Regions from separate parts of the Streptomyces fungicidicus genome, predicted to be linked through region 1. Evidence: predicted binding sites of a transcription regulator. Region 1 holds the regulator's gene; the other holds the start of a gene.
The links. The regulator HspR, encoded in region 1, represses chaperone genes until heat shock. The targets are predictions, from matches to a motif close to TTGAGNNNNNNNNNCTCAA.
Positions count from the first base shown of each region.

Region 2: lon (endopeptidase La) is a predicted target of HspR. The motif match lies at 2,483-2,501, and genes of this name have one in related genera.

Region 1 covers NZ_CP023407.1:4,067,788-4,075,598, reverse strand. Annotated here, with positions in the region: gene CNQ36_RS18630 (helix-turn-helix domain-containing protein) at 1-128, shown strand, start outside; gene CNQ36_RS18625 (helix-turn-helix transcriptional regulator) at 145-1,131, shown strand; gene CNQ36_RS18620 (helix-turn-helix transcriptional regulator) at 1,094-2,125, opposite strand; gene CNQ36_RS18615 (sugar ABC transporter substrate-binding protein) at 2,271-3,380, opposite strand; gene CNQ36_RS18610 (heat shock protein transcriptional repressor HspR) at 3,658-4,107, opposite strand; gene dnaJ (molecular chaperone DnaJ) at 4,113-5,291, opposite strand; gene grpE (nucleotide exchange factor GrpE) at 5,328-5,996, opposite strand; gene dnaK (molecular chaperone DnaK) at 5,993-7,811, opposite strand, start outside.
Region 2 covers NZ_CP023407.1:5,224,875-5,232,685, forward strand. Annotated here, with positions in the region: gene CNQ36_RS24030 (HAMP domain-containing sensor histidine kinase) at 1-817, opposite strand, end outside; gene CNQ36_RS24035 (response regulator transcription factor) at 814-1,554, opposite strand; gene CNQ36_RS24040 (spermidine synthase family protein) at 1,679-2,371, opposite strand; gene lon (endopeptidase La) at 2,524-4,947, shown strand; gene CNQ36_RS24050 (lysozyme) at 5,031-5,855, opposite strand; gene CNQ36_RS24055 (MarR family winged helix-turn-helix transcriptional regulator) at 6,084-6,578, shown strand; gene CNQ36_RS24060 (protein phosphatase 2C domain-containing protein) at 6,589-7,383, opposite strand; gene CNQ36_RS24065 (sensor histidine kinase) at 7,781-7,811, shown strand, end outside.

The sequences.
Region 1 (7,811 bases):
GCCTCGGCATGAACGTGCGGACGTGCCGGGCCCACATAGCCAAGCTGGCGTCCGTGCTGGGCAGCGGCAGCCGCGCGCAACTCGGCTTCCTCATCGCGCAGTCGGGGATTCTCAACCAGGACCAGTGACCGGGGAGCGAGCCGCGTGACCGCACAGGCGCACGACCACGACGTGGACGAGCTGTGCCAGGAGGGCTGGGACCGCTACGCCCTCGCCCTGCGCCGGGGCCACCTGACCGCCCGGGAGGCCGCGCAGGCGCCCTGCGCCGCCGCCCTGGGGCTCCTGCGCCCCGCCGCCGACGGCGGGGACCGGCTGGAGCCCGTCGCGCCGGACATCGCCCTGCACCGGCTGCTGCGGGCCTCCGCGGACCGGATCGCCGGGGAGCGGCGGCGGGAGGAACGGCTGCTGGAGGCGTTCGCCTCGCTGGCCCGGACGGCCGGCGGCCAGAGCGCCCCGGCGGGCCCGCCCGCGATCACGGTGCTGGACGGGGTGGACCGCATCAACCGGGCCCTCACCGAGGCGATGGCCGGCACCGGACGCGAACTGCTCTGCGTCCAGCCCAACGTGCACTACTCCGACGCCCGCGGCCGGCGCGCCCAGCCGCAGGCCATGTCGCGCGACCAGGCGCTGCTCGACCGCGGCGGCCGCATCCGCACCCTGTACCAGCACACCCAGCGCCATCTGCCGCTGGTGCACTCCCGCTACGAGCGGCTCAGCGGCGACGTGGAGGCACGCAGCCTGGACGAGACCACCGACCGGCTCATCGTGCTCGACCGCGCCGTCGCCTTCATCCCGGTGGACAAGGACGCCACCCGCGCGCTGGAGATCCGCGAGCCGACCGTCGTCGGCTTCCTCGCCACCGCCTTCGACCGGTTCTGGCGCCTGGCCACACCCATGTACCCGGTGGCCGCCCCGCAGCCCTCCGTCAACGGCGTCACCCCCCGCCAGCGGGCCATCGCCGCGCTGCTCATCGAGGGGCACACCGACGCCGTCGTCGCCGACCGGCTGGGGCTGAACGTCCGCACCGCCCGCGAGCACATCGCCAAGCTCGCGGCGACGCTGGGCAGCGGCAGCAGGGCCCAGCTCGGGTATCTCATCGCCCGTTCGGGGATCCTCGACCGGGAAGAGTGACGGCCGGGCCGCGCGGCCCGTCAAGACCGGTCTGGGCGATGCGGACGCCCAGCTGGGTGCGGCTCGCCGCGCCCAGCGTCTCCGACAGCCGGGCGATGTGGGCCCGGCAGGTGCGCACGCTGATCCCGAGGCGTTCGGCGATCACCGCGTCCTGGTGGCCCTCCGCCAGCAGCGCCGCGATGGACTGCTCACGGTGCGAGATGCCCTCGATGCCGGTGTCGGGCAGCGGTGCGGTGAGCGGGAGGGCCAGCCGCCACAGGCGCTCGAACACCGTGCCCAGGTACTCGACCAGTCCGGGGTGCCGCAGCTCCAGGGCCATGGTCCGCTCGGCGTTGGCGGGGATGAAGGCGACCGTGCGGTCGAACAGGATCAGCCGCTCGATCACCTCGTCCAGGGTGCGCGCCTCCACGGCGTCGCCCATCAGCTCCAGATAGCTGAGCAGCCCGTGCCCGTGCCGGGCCACGTGCGTGTACAGGTCCCGCATCCGCACCCCGCGGCCGCGCAGCGCCGTCGCCCGGTGCAGGCCCTCCGACAGCTCCGCCTCGCGCCGGATGCCGCCCGGCTGGACGGTGAGCACCTCGGTGGTGCAGGCCTGCGTCGCCTCGTCCATCGCGGCCTGGATACGGGCCAGTCCGTCCAGCACCCGGATCGCCGGACCCTCCGACGCCACCGGCGGGGCGTGCACCTGGCGGCCGAGACCGGCGTACCACTCGAAGGCGGTGACGGCCGAGCCGACCCGGCGCTGGCTGGCGCTGACCTCGTCGTACATCCCGCGCAGCAGCCGGGTCATGACCTCCTGCGGGGCGGTCGGCACCAGCCAGTCCATGTCGTCGGGGTCCGGGTGCAGCAGGGCCAGCTCCAGCAGGCAGGGCACCCGTTCCGCGTCCCGGCGCGGCAGCCGTCCGCGCCGTACGGCCCGGGAATACACGCGATCCCCGGCGTCGCACAGTCGGTCAGCACCGTGTGGATGCCCGTCCGTCCCGTGCCCGGCCATCGCCCGTCCCACCCCCGGTTCACCCGGTCAGCCGTCAGCCTCTTTCCGCAGCGCAACTATGCGCGGCCGGAACCGGCTGTGCAACACGACTCGGTCCCGCGCCGGCCGGAGTGGCCGGCGGGGTGGCCGAATACAGCCGGGGCGGTTACTTCAGCTTGATGGCCGCGCAGGCCGCCTTGTACTCCGCGGTGCAGATGTCCGCCACCTCGTAGATCTCGTCGGCGATCACGGTGTCCTGGACGTTGTCCTTGGTCAGCTCGACCACGGGCACCAGCTGCGCGGGAATGTCCTTGGTGGTGGGGCTGTCCACCCGGTCGCGGGTCAGTGCGTCGAACTGGATGTCGCGGCCCTGGACCTTCGCCACGGCCATCTCGGCGGCGCTCTCGGCCTCGTCCGGGTAGGACTTGTACACGCTCATGTACTGCTCGCCGCTGATGATGCGCTGCACCGCGGCGAGTTCGGCGTCCTGGCCGGTGATGGCCGGAAGGTCGGTCACGCCGGCGGCGCGCAGCGCCTTGACGATGCCGCCCGCCATGCCGTCGTTGGCGGAGTAGACCGCGGCGATGTTGTCCGCGCCGATCGCGTTGATCGCCTCGGTCATGTTGGCCTGGGCGTTCTCCGGCTTCCAGTCCTTGGTGTCGTAGGACTTGGCGATCGTCACCTTGCCCTTGAGCTCGGAGAGCGCGCCGGCCTTGAACTGCTTGGCGTTCGGGTCGGTCGACGAGCCGTTCATCATCACGATCTTGTCGGTGATGCTGAGGTCGTCCCCGAGGGAGGCCAGCAGGGAACGGCCCTGCACCTCGCCGACGAGCGCGTTGTCGAAGGAGATGTACGCGTCGATCGGCCCCTCGGCGAGCCGGTCGTAGGCGATGACGGGGATGCCCGCGTCCTTGGCCTTCTGCACGCCGTCCGCGATGGCCTTGGCGTCGACCGCGTCCAGCACGATGACGTCGACCTTGTCGTCGATCATCTGCTGCATCTGGCTGGCCTGCTTGCCGGCGTCCGCCTCGGCGTTGGCGTACTCGACCTTGCCCTTCTTGTCGGTGAGCGACTCCACCTTCGTCTTGAAGATGGGGTAGTCGAACTGCTCGTACCGCGTGTTGGCCTTCTCCGGGAGCAGCAGCCCGACGGTGATGTCGTCGCCCTTGGCCGGGCTCGCGTCGTCGCTGCTCTCGGCCGCGTTGAGCATGCCGCAGCCGGCGAGCATGACGGACATGGAGGTGGCGGCCACGGATATGGCGATACGACGACGCATGCGAGGGCTCACTTCAGGTGCGTTTTGGACGTGGGCACAGCTTTGCGGCCCATGTGACTGAAAAGCCAACGCTTCAGCCACCTCCCGCGTCAAGGGCGGCCACTTAACGAGATGGACACAGCACGGCGCGCTGAACTCGTGAGGGACCTGCGAAAGCTCCGCGGGGATCATCTGGACGCGCAGACATACCATAGTCACAGAAGTGGCCGCGGATAAGACGGGAGGCCCGTGGGTTCGTCGAACCCACGGGCCTCCCGCGGCACTTCACGTCCCGCGGTCAGTCGTGCTGCTGCCGCTTGGGCCGCCACACCACCAACGCGCTGGTCTGCTGGACCTCCTGGTAGGGCACCAGGTCACGACGGTACGAGGCGTGCACCGCGGCCTCGCGCTGACGCATCGCCGCGGCCGCCCCGTCGAGGGCGTCCTCCAGTTCGGCCACCCGGGCCTGGAGGGCGGCGACCTGGTTCTCCAGCTCGATGATGCGCTTGATACCGGCCAGATTGATGCCCTCGCTCTGCGACAACTGCTGCACCTGACGGAGCAGTTCGATGTCACGGGCCGAGTAGCGGCGGCCCCGGCCTGCCGTGCGGTCCGGCGACACGAGTCCCAGGCGGTCGTACTGGCGCAGCGTCTGCGGGTGCAGGCCGGAGAGCTGGGCCGCCACCGAGATGACGTAGACCGGGGTGTCCTGGGTCAGTTCGTACGGATTGCGTCGTCGGCCGTCCATGCAGATCAAGCTCCCTTCGCGGCCTGGAACAGCTCCGCCCGCGGATCCTCCTCCGCGGTCGCCTCGCGATACGCCTCCAGCGCGTCACGAGCCTTCCCCGACAGATCCTTGGGAACACTCACCTCCACGGTGACCAGGAGATCACCGCGCGTGCCGTCCTTGCGGACCGCGCCCTTGCCCCGGGCCCGCATGGTGCGCCCGTTGGGCGTGCCCGGCGGCAGCTTCAGCGTGACCGGCGGACCGCCGAGCGTCGGCACCCGGACCTCGCCGCCGAGGGCGGCCTCGGCGAACGTCACCGGGACCGTGACGGTCAGGTTGTCGTCCTTGCGGCCGAACACCGGGTGGTCGCCGACGTGCACGACCACGTACAGGTCACCGGCGGGGCCGCCGCGCTCGCCCGGCGCGCCCTTGCCGCGCAGCCGGATCCGCTGGTTGTCGCTGACGCCCGCGGGGATGCGCACCTGCATCGTCCGGGAGGACTTGGCCCGGCCGCTGCCCTTGCAGATCTCGCAGGCCTCCTCCGCGATCAGGCCGCGGCCCTTGCAGTCGGGGCAGGGATCCGTGAGCGAGAACCCGCCGCCGGAGCCCCGCGCCACCTGGCCGGTGCCGACGCAGGTCGGGCACACCCGCGGTGTGCCGTTCTTGTCGCCGGTGCCCGAACAGGCCTTGCAGGGCGCCTGCGACGACATCCGCAGCGGGACCGTCGCGCCCTCGATCGCCTCGGTGAAGCTGAGCGTCACCTCGGACTCGATGTCCTGACCGCGGCGCGGCTGGGTACGGGTGGTACCCGCGCCGCCCCGGTTGAACAGGCCCCCGAAGACGTCACCGAGGCCGCCGCCGAAGCCGCCCTGCTGCTGGCCGCCGGCCTGACCCCCGAAGAGGTCGCCCAGGTCGAAGTTGAACGAGCCGCCGCCGCCCGCGCCCGGCCCCGGACGGAATCCGCCGTTGCCGAAGAGGGCGCGCGCCTCGTCGTACTCCTTGCGCTTCTTGGGGTCCCCGAGGACGTCGTTCGCCTCGGAGATCTCCTTGAACCGCTCCTCCGCCCTGGCGTTGCCCTTGTTGGCGTCCGGGTGGAACTCGCGGGCGAGCTTCCGGTACGCCTTCTTGATCTCGGCCTCGGTGGCGTCCTTGGGGACGCCGAGGACCTTGTAGAAGTCCTTCTCGATGAAGTCCTTGGTGCTCATCCCCGACGTCCCTCCTTCCGTGCGTCAGCTGTCGCGTCAGCCCTCGTCCGGGCCACCGCTCTCCTTGTTCTCCGAGTCGTCCTGCGTCTCGGTGCTCTCCTCGGCCGGCAGAGCCGTCTGCGCGCCGGGCTGCGGCTCGGCGACGGCCACCCGCGCGGGGCGGATGGTGCGCTCGCCGATGCGATACCCCGGCTGGAGAATCGCCACGCACGTCGTCTCGGTGACGTCCGGCGCGTAACTGTGCATCAGGGCCTCGTGGATCGTCGGGTCGAAGGGCTCGCCCTCCTTGCCGAACTGCTGGAGACCCATCTTGGCGATGATCGTCTCCAGCGACTCCGCGACGGACTTGAAGCCGCCGACCAGCTCACCGTGTTCCCGTGCGCGGCCGACGTCGTCGAGCACCGGGAGCAGTTCGCTCAGGAGGTTCGCCACGGCGACCTCCTTGACGGCGACCCGGTCCCGCTCGACCCTGCGGCGGTAGTTCTGGAACTCGGCCTGGAGGCGCTGGAGGTCCGCGGTGCGCTCACCGAGCGCGGTGCGGGCCTGGTCCAGCTGGGCCACCAGTGCCGCGTCCTGGCCCGTGTCCCCGGCCGGGGCCGCCCCCTCCTCCGCGGAGGGAGTGGCGGCGGCCTTCGGCTCGGATTCGTCGGAGGGGACGTCGGGCTGCTGCGACTGCTCGTCGAAGCCCGGGGTCTCCTCGGTCACGCCGCACCGTCCTTGCGGTCCTCGTCGACGATCTCGGCGTCGACGACGTCGTCGTCGGCCTTGGCCTCACCGGCGCCGGCGGACGCGCCGCCGGCTGCCTGCGCGGCCTGGGCGTCCGCGTACATGGCCTGGCCCAGCTTCTGGGAGACGGCCGCGACCTTCTCGGTGGCGGTGCGGATCTCGGCGGAGTCGTCGCCCTTGAGCTTCTCCTTCAGCTCGGCGACGGCCGTCTCGACCTCGGTCTTGACGTCACCGGGGACCTTGTCCGCGTTGTCGCTGAGGAACTTCTCGGTCTGGTAGACGAGCTGCTCGCCCTGGTTGCGGGACTCGGCGGCCTCGCGGCGGGCGTGGTCCTCCTCCGCGTACTTCTCGGCCTCCTGGCGCATCCGGTCGACCTCGTCCTTCGGCAGCGAGGAGCCGCCGGTGACGGTCATCTTCTGCTCCTTGCCGGTGCCGAGGTCCTTCGCCGTGACGTGCATGATGCCGTTGGCGTCGATGTCGAAGGAGACCTCGATCTGCGGGACGCCGCGCGGCGCCGGGGGCAGACCGGTCAGCTCGAACATGCCGAGCTTCTTGTTGTACGCGGCGATCTCGCGCTCGCCCTGGTAGACCTGGATCTGCACGGACGGCTGGTTGTCCTCGGCCGTGGTGAAGATCTCGGAGCGCTTCGTCGGGATCGTGGTGTTGCGCTCGATCAGCTTGGTCATGATGCCGCCCTTGGTCTCGATGCCGAGGGACAGCGGGGTGACGTCGAGCAGCAGGACGTCCTTGACCTCGCCCTTGAGCACACCGGCCTGGAGCGCGGCGCCGATCGAGACGACCTCGTCCGGGTTCACGCCCTTGTTGGCCTCCTTGCCGCCGGTCAGCTCCTTGACGAGCTCGGCGACGGCGGGCATGCGGGTGGAACCGCCGACGAGGACGACGTGGTCGATCTCGCTGAGCTGGATGCCGGCGTCCTTGACGACGTTGTGGAACGGCGTCTTGCAGCGCTCGAGCAGGTCCGCGGTCAGCTGCTGGAACTGGGCGCGGGTGAGCTTCTCGTCGAGGTGCAGGGGGCCCTCGGCGGAGGCGGTGATGTAGGGGAGGTTGATCGTGGTCTCGGTGGACGAGGAGAGCTCGATCTTCGCCTTCTCGGCGGCCTCACGCAGACGCTGCAGCGCCATCTTGTCCTTGGCCAGGTCCACGCCGTGCCCGGACTGGAACTGCTTGACCAGGTAGTCGACAACGCGCTGGTCCCAGTCGTCACCGCCGAGGTTGTTGTCACCGTTGGTGGCCTTCACCTCGACGACGCCGTCGCCGATCTCCAGCAGCGAGACGTCGAACGTACCGCCACCGAGGTCGAAGACCAGGATGACCTGCTCGTCCTTGTCCAGGCCGTACGCCAGGGCGGCGGCCGTGGGCTCGTTGACGATGCGCAGCACGTTCAGACCGGCGATCTCGCCGGCCTCCTTGGTGGCCTGGCGCTCGGCGTCGTTGAAGTACGCCGGAACGGTGATGACGGCGTCCGTCACCTTCTCGCCCAGGTACGACTCGGCGTCGCGCTTCAGCTTCTGCAGCACGAAGGCGCTGATCTGCTGCGGGTTGAAGGGCTTCCCGTCGAGCTCGATCTTCCAGTCGGTGCCCATGTGGCGCTTGACCGACCGGATGGTCCTGTCGACGTTCGTGACCGCCTGACGCTTGGCCACCTCGCCGACCAGCACCTCACCGTTCTTGGCGAAGGCGACGACGGACGGCGTGGTCCTGGCGCCCTCGGCGTTGGTGATGACGGTGGGCTCGCCGCCCTCCAGAACGCTGACGACGGAGTTAGTCGTGCCC
Region 2 (7,811 bases), 1.2 Mb from region 1:
GCGGCGGGCTGTGCTTGACCGCGTTGTCGATGAGGTTGGCGACCACCTGGTGGATGCGCTCGGGGTCGGCGTGCGCGACCAGCTCCGGCGGGGACACGTCGAGGTGCAGATGGACGTCCGTACGGGTGTGGCTGCCCGAGCCGGAGGCCATGCCCGCGCGGGCCGAGGCGACCATGTTGGCCTCCTTCAGCACCCCGGACAGGTACGGCCACACCTCGAAGCGCCGCTTCTTCAGCGGGACCACGCCGTTGTCCAGGCGGGACAGGTCGAGGAGCGTCTCCACGAGACGGCCCAGGCGCTCGGTCTGCTTCAGGGCCGTGCGCATCGTCTCGGGATCGGCCCGCGTGACGCCGTCGACGATGTTCTCCAGCACCGCGCGCAGGCCCGCGATGGGGGTGCGCAGCTCGTGCGAGACGTTGGCCACCAGCTCCTTGCGCTGGCGGTCCTGGGCCTCCAGCTCGTCCGCCATGGCGTTGATCGTCTGGGCCAGGCCGCCCAGCTCGTCCCGCCGGTTCTCGCGCACCCGGCGGGTGTAGTCGCCGTGCGAGATGGAGCGGGCGACGGCGTTCATGTCGTCCAGCGGAGCGGTGAGCGAGTGCGCCACGAACTGCGTGATCAGGAGGGTGGCGATCATCGAGAAGATCGTGATGAAGCGCAGCTCCGTCTTGGTGTGCACGGCGATCACCGAGAGCCCGGTGGTGATCAGGACCGAGACGACGACCAGCGCGCCCAGCTTGGTCTGGATCGAGAACGGGCGTACACCGCCCCAGGGCGGCTGCGCCCCGGGGCCTCTGCGTCCGGCCGGACCGTCGCTCATGGCGTCGGCGTCTCCAGGGCGTAGCCGACGCCGTGCACGGTGCGGATGCGCTCGGCGCCGATCTTCCGGCGCAGCGCCTTGATGTGGCTGTCGACCGTGCGGGTGCCGGAGGCGTCCGCCCAGTCCCAGACCTCGGCCAGCAGTTGCTCGCGGGAGAGCACCGCGCGGGGCGTGTTCGCCAGGCAGACCAGCAGGTCGAACTCGGTGGGCGTGAGATGCACGTCCTCGCTGCGCACCCGCACCCGGCGCTGCGCGTGGTCGATCTCCAGTTCGCCCAGGCGCAGTATTCCGCTGCGCGGGGTCGTCGCCGCGAGGGCGGCGCGCTCCATGCGGCGCAGCAGCACGTGCACGCGTGCCGCCAGCTCCCGCATGGAGAAGGGCTTCGTCATGTAGTCGTCGGCGCCGACGCCCAGACCGACCAGCATGTCGGTCTCGTCGTCACGCGCGGTGAGCATCAGCACCGGCAGCGGCCGCTGGGCCTGCACGCGCCGGCAGACCTCCAGGCCGTCGAAGCCCGGCAGCATGATGTCGAGGATCAGCAAATCGGGCTGCCAGGCCTCCGCCGTGTCCACCGCGGACGGGCCGTCGCCCGCCGTTTGCACCAGGAATCCCTCGGCGCGGAGGCGAGTCGCGATGGCGTCCACGATCGTCGCGTCGTCCTCGACCACCAGGACCCTGCGCTGTGCGCCGGGGGTGGTCGTGGCCGTGCCGTTGTGGGAGGTCTGTGTCTGCTCCATCGCCCGCCCCTGAGGTGTGCTTTTTCGGAATCAGTGGGGTGATCCGTCGTCTGCGCATGACTGCGATTGACTCTTGAATGATCTGCGTCAGGGCAGCAGCGTACGGGGAGTCACCGCGCCTTTGCTATCCAGGGCGGACGCCGATGTGCACGACGTCCGGAACGCCCCGGGCAACGGGGACCTCTTCGGTACGCACCTGACGGAACCCGGCATTCCGCAAGGTTCCTTCAAATTCCGGGGACGGTTGCGCCGACCACACCGCGAGTACGCCGCCCGGCCTCAACACCCTTTCACAGGCCGCCAGTCCGCTGAGCGAGTAGAGGGTGCCGTTGTCCTCGGTGACGGTCCAGTCGGGCCCGTTGTCGATGTCGAGGCAGAGCGCGTCGAACGTGTCGGACGTCTCATGGACGTAGCGGACCAGGTCCGTCTCGATGATCTCCGTGCGCGGGTCGGCGAGGGCCCGCGCGGAGAGCGCGGCCAGCGGCCCCCCGCGGTGCCACTCGATGATCGCCGGCTCGCGTTCCACCACGGCCACGCGCCCCCACTCGGGCTGTCCGGCGGCGTGTGCGAGCGAGAAGCCGACCCCGAGGCCGCCGATCAGGACGTGCGGCCGGTGCGCCGTGCGCCCGTCGAGCGCGGCCAGGGCGGCGTCGACCAGCCGCCGTTCCGAGCGGCCGTCGGAGGTGTCCATCAGGAAGCAGCCGTTGGCGATGATCTGCAGCAGGTCGCCGTGCCTGCGCAGCACGACCTCGCCGTACGGGCCCTCGCGGCGGTCCAGGATCTCGGGGGCTTCGGGAATGTCGTACGGGGTGGACATGCGTTCATCCTGACAGCTCCCCTTCCCGCGGCGGCCGGCACCTCAGGGACCCCGGAACGATGATCGCTCAGAGCGAACGCGCCCCCGGGAACATTCGGCGGCTCAGGAGCATTGAGTCGGCATAGCTCAACTTGACTGCCGAAGGGGAGATCATGGCTGCTGAGTCCACACCGCTCGCCCTGCCCGTGCTGCCGCTCGACGACGAGGTCGTGCTGCCGGGGATGGTGGTTCCGCTGGACCTGAGCGATTCCGAGGTGCGCGCCGCGGTGGAGGCCGCCCAGGCCGCCGCCCGGTCAGCCCCGGGCAAGCCCAGGGTGCTGCTGGTGCCACGCGTCGACGGGACCTACGCCGGCATGGGCGTGCTGGGCACGGTCGAGCAGGTCGGCAGACTGGCCGACGGCGATCCGGGCGCCCTGATCCGAGGGCGGGGCCGCGTGCGCATCGGCGCCGGGACGACCGGGCCCGGCGCGGCGCTCTGGGTGGAGGGCACCCGGACGGACGACTCCGTGCCGGAGCCGCTGCCCGGACACGTGTCCGAACTCGTCAAGGAGTACAAGGCGCTCGCCACCGCCTGGCTGCGCAAGCGCGGCGCCTGGCAGGTCGTCGACCGGGTCCAGGCCATCGACGACGTCTCCGCGCTCGCCGACAACTCCGGCTACTCGCCGTTCCTGACCACCGAGCAGAAGGTCGCCCTGCTGGAGACCACCGACCCGGTGGCCCGGCTGAAGCTCGCCACCCAGCAGCTGCGCGACCACCTCGCCGAGCAGGACGTCGCCGAGACCATCGCCAAGGACGTCCAGGAGGGCGTCGACAAGCAGCAGCGCGAGTTCCTGCTGCGCCGCCAGCTGGAGGCCGTCCGCAAGGAGCTGCGCGAGCTGAACGGCGAGGGGGGCAAGGACTCCGCGGAGGAGTCCGACGACTACCGCGCCCGGGTCGAGGCCGCCGACCTGCCGGAGAAGGTCCGCGAGGCCGCGCTCAAGGAGGTCGACAAGCTGGAGCGGTCCTCCGACCAGTCGCCCGAGGGTTCCTGGATCCGTACCTGGCTCGACACGGTCCTGGAGATGCCGTGGAACGAGCGCACCGAGGACGCGTACGACATCCGGGGCGCCCGGGCCGTGCTGGACGCGGAGCACGCGGGCCTGGAAGACGTGAAGGAGCGGATCACCGAGTACCTGGCGGTGCGCAAGCGGCGCAGCGACCGGGGTCTCGGCGTGGTCGGCGGGCGGCGCGGCGGCGCCGTGCTCGCCCTGGTCGGCCCGCCCGGCGTGGGCAAGACCTCGCTCGGCGAGTCCGTGGCCCACGCGATGGGCCGCAAGTTCGTCCGCGTCGCCCTCGGCGGCGTCCGCGACGAGGCCGAGATCCGCGGCCACCGCCGCACCTACGTCGGCGCGCTGCCCGGCCGGATCGTGCGGGCGGTGAAGGAGGCCGGCTCGATGAACCCGGTCGTCCTGCTGGACGAGATCGACAAGGTCGGCTCCGACTTCCGCGGCGACCCCGCGGCCGCCCTGCTGGAGGTCCTCGACCCGGCGCAGAACCACACCTTCCGGGACCACTACCTGGAGGTCGAGCTCGATCTGTCCGACGTCGTGTTCCTGGCGACGGCCAACGTCCTCGAAGCCATCCCGGAGGCCCTGCTCGACCGTATGGAGCTGGTCCGCCTCGACGGCTACACCGAGGACGAGAAGGTCGTCATCGCCCGCGACCACCTGCTCCCGCGCCAGCTGGAGCGGGCCGGACTGGCCGCGGAGGAGGTGACGGTCGACGAGGGCGCGCTGCGCAAGCTGGCCGGCGAGTACACCCGCGAGGCCGGGGTGCGCACCCTGGAGCGGTCCCTCGCGCGGCTGCTGCGCAAGGTCGCGGCCCGGCACGAACTGGGCGAGCGCGAGCTGCCCTTCACCGTGACCGCGGCGGACCTGCGGGACCTGATCGGCCGGCCGCACCACGTGCCCGAGTCCGCGCAGGACCCGGCCGAGCGCCGCACCGCCGTCCCCGGTGTCGCCACCGGACTCGCGGTGACCGGCGCCGGCGGGGACGTCCTCTACGTGGAGGCGTCCCTGGCCGACCCGGAGACGGGCGCGGCGGGACTGACCCTGACCGGCCAGCTGGGTGACGTGATGAAGGAGTCCGCGCAGATCGCGCTGAGCTTCCTGCGCAGTCACGGCGCCGAACTGGAACTGCCGGTGGGCGACCTGAAGGACCGTGGCGCGCACATCCACTTCCCGGCCGGCGCGGTCCCCAAGGACGGCCCCAGCGCGGGCGTCACGATGACCACCGCCCTGGCCTCGCTGCTCTCCGGCCGGCTGGTCCGCACCGATGTGGCGATGACCGGTGAGGTCTCGCTGACCGGGCGGGTGCTGCCGATCGGCGGGGTGAAGCAGAAGCTGCTCGCCGCGCACCGCGCGGGGATCACCACCGTGATCATCCCCAAGCGCAACGAGCCCGACCTGGACGACGTCCCGGCGGAGGTGCTGGACGGGCTCGACGTCCACGCCGTCACCGACGTCCGCCAGGTGCTCGAACTGGCGCTGTCGCCGGCCACCAGCGGCGCTGCCCCCGAGGTTCCGGTCGCGGCGTGACGGACGCGACCGGATGAGGGAAGGCCCGGGTCCCGTGAGGGAGGCCCGGGCCTTTCACCGTCTCCGGCGGGAAGCCCGCCGGTTCAGCCGAGCGCGAGGGCGCGTACCCGGTCGAGGGTGCCGTTGAAGCGGTCGTGGTCACCGACGGTCGGTCCGGTCGAGGTGTACTGCCACATCGTGTACGTGCTCCAGCCGGCGGGCAGTTCGCCCGCGGTGGAGGCGTACCGGGCGATCCACAGGGGAGTGGTGGCGGCGAAGCCGGAGTAGTTGCCGGTGCACTGCTTCCACCAGCTGGTGGCCGTGTAGATGACGGCGTTCCGGCCGGTGCGGGCCTTGTACTGATCCAGGAAGTCGCGGATCCAGCTCACCATCCCGCTCGCGGACTTGCCGTAGCAGGCGTCACCGTACGGGTTCCACTCGATGTCGAGCACGCCCGGCAGGGTGCGTCCGTCCGCGGTCCAGCCGCCGCCGCGGTTGACGAAGTAGTCGGCCTGCGCGGCGCCGCTCGCGGTGTCGGGCGTGCCGAAGTGGTAGGCGCCGCGGATCATGCCGACGTCGTAGGAGCCGTCGTACTGCTGGGAGTGGTACGGGTTGCTGTAGTAGGTGCCCTCCGTGGCCTTGGCGTAGGCCCATCTGACCCCGCTGTTCCACAGGGTGTTCCAGGCGACGTTCCCCTGGTGGCTGGAGACGTCGACACCCTCCGTCTGGGTGGAGCGGGCGGTGGGGAGGCCGTCCTGGCCGTCGTGGCCGACCACGCCCATGCCCATGTGGGCGGAGCCGCGAGGGGGAGTGGTGGGGGCGGATTCGGCGGCCACGGCCGCCGGGGGAAGGGAGAGGACCGCGAGCAGGACCGCGCCGGCGGTCCCGAGCGCGCGTATACGGGTGAGGCGGGAGCTGTGCACAGGCATGACGCATCTCCGAACGGTCGGTGGGGCGAACCCGGAATGTGACCCACATCGCATGTAGTGGGCATGCCACGTAGTCGCCTGGTGGGGGAACTGCCCGCGTGGACCGCGACGGGGCGGAGCGGCCGCTCACCGCGATCGGTCCACGCCTGCGAAATACTGGTGGAGCTGCGGAGGCGTCGCCACTTGGCGGGACACCCTCCGCACCGGAGAACCGAAGCAGGGACAGACGTGCACGAAGACGGAAACGGCGGCGCGGAACACGCCGCCACCCCGGAGCCCGCGAGGGGTGTCAACCAGCCCGGATTCCTCGCGCTGGAACGCGAGTTGACGGTGCTGCTGCGGCGCGCCCGGGCCAGCCAGGGAGAGATGGCCCGGGCGGTCCATCCCGACCTGGAGCCGTCCGCGTACGGGCTGCTGGTCCGTCTGGATGAGTGCGGCGGGCAGCGGGCCACCGAGCTCGCCGCCTACATCGGCGTCGGCAAGGCGACGATGTCGCGCCAGCTGCGCGCGCTGGAGGAGCTCGGGCTCGTCGCCCGCGAGCCGGACCCCGCCGACGGCCGCGCCTGGCTGGTCGCCGTCACACGGGAGGGACGCGAACGGGTGAGCAGGGTCCGCGAGGCCCGCCGCGCCCGCTACGCCGGACGGCTCGCCGACTGGGACCCCGCCGAGGTCACGGAACTCGCCCGGCTGCTGAACCAGCTGAACCGGGGGACGGAGAAGTGACGGGGCTGCGCTAACGGGGTGAGAGCTCCACGTGGACCACGGTCGCGTCGTCGTGCGTCTTTCCCGCGCGCGGCTGCACCAGGCCGGAGTCCGCCCGCTCCAGGTCCCGTACGCGGTCCACCAGGGACCGCGCCCCCTCCTCGCGGACCAGGGCGAGACAGTCCGCCCAGTCGCCCTGGTGGAACCGTTCCACCCAGCGCGCCGCCCCGTCCGTCAGCGCGGTCAGCGTGCGCACCTCCTCGCGGGGCAGCGACCCGGCGACCGCGCGGGACGCCACCGAGGGATCGGCGGCCGCCGTGAAGAAACCGCCCTCCTTGTTGCGCAGCGTGGTGTCCACCAGGGCGTGCGTGGCCAGGGCGGAGCGGGGCAGCCGGTCCAGCCGGTCGTCCAGCAGCGCGGTGACCGAGCCGTCCGGGGACCCGGCGAGCAGCGCCGAGTCGGACAGCACCAGGTACTCGACCGACGCCGGTGACCAGCGCGCCAGCACCACCGTCGCCTGAGGTGTGCGGGGGTGAGAAAGGTCACAGGTTGCCGCGTGGCTGTCGGCGGTACGGATCAAAGCCCGGGACAGCAGCTCGGGCAGCGGAACATCCGGGAGGGAAACGGTCAGTTCGGTCAGCGCGCCGCCGAGCCGCGCGGTGAACCAGGGAACGGAATGCAGACAGCCGCCCCCGTCCCGCGGCGGCGTGACCCCGTCCAGCACCACGAGCGAGCCGCCCAGCCCGGAAGCGGGAAGCCCGACGCTCGCGAAGTCCTCGTTGGGACGGCCGGGCCCACCGGGCTCCGAAACAAGCTCCGTACGCATCCGGCCAGTCTGCACGAGCCCTCCACAAGGGTCGCGAAAGGCCCCACCCCGTCGCCGGATCCACCCAGCCGCGCAGGTCAGCCGCCTGGTTTGGGGGCAATTACGATGCTCCGGGAAGGCGTGGCGGCGAATATTGCCACTCGCCCGCCGGGGACGTCCAACCGGCGTGCCGCGCCCGGCCGCTGCCCGGTGCAACGGAACTTGCCCACCAACTCACGTCCGGGGTTCACTCCTTCGAGTGGCGGGTCAGGTGATGCGCATCCACTGTCCACGCCCACTGGGAGGGTCGGGGAGCGATGGGGGCGCCTCGCTGTCCGAGCACGGCCAAGAGCTCGGCGTGGACGCCCGCACCCGTTGACGGAGCGTCACCCGGGCCAAACGGGTACACGAGTCAGGAATGCGAGCACCGGTGCAGAAGTCGCGGCCTC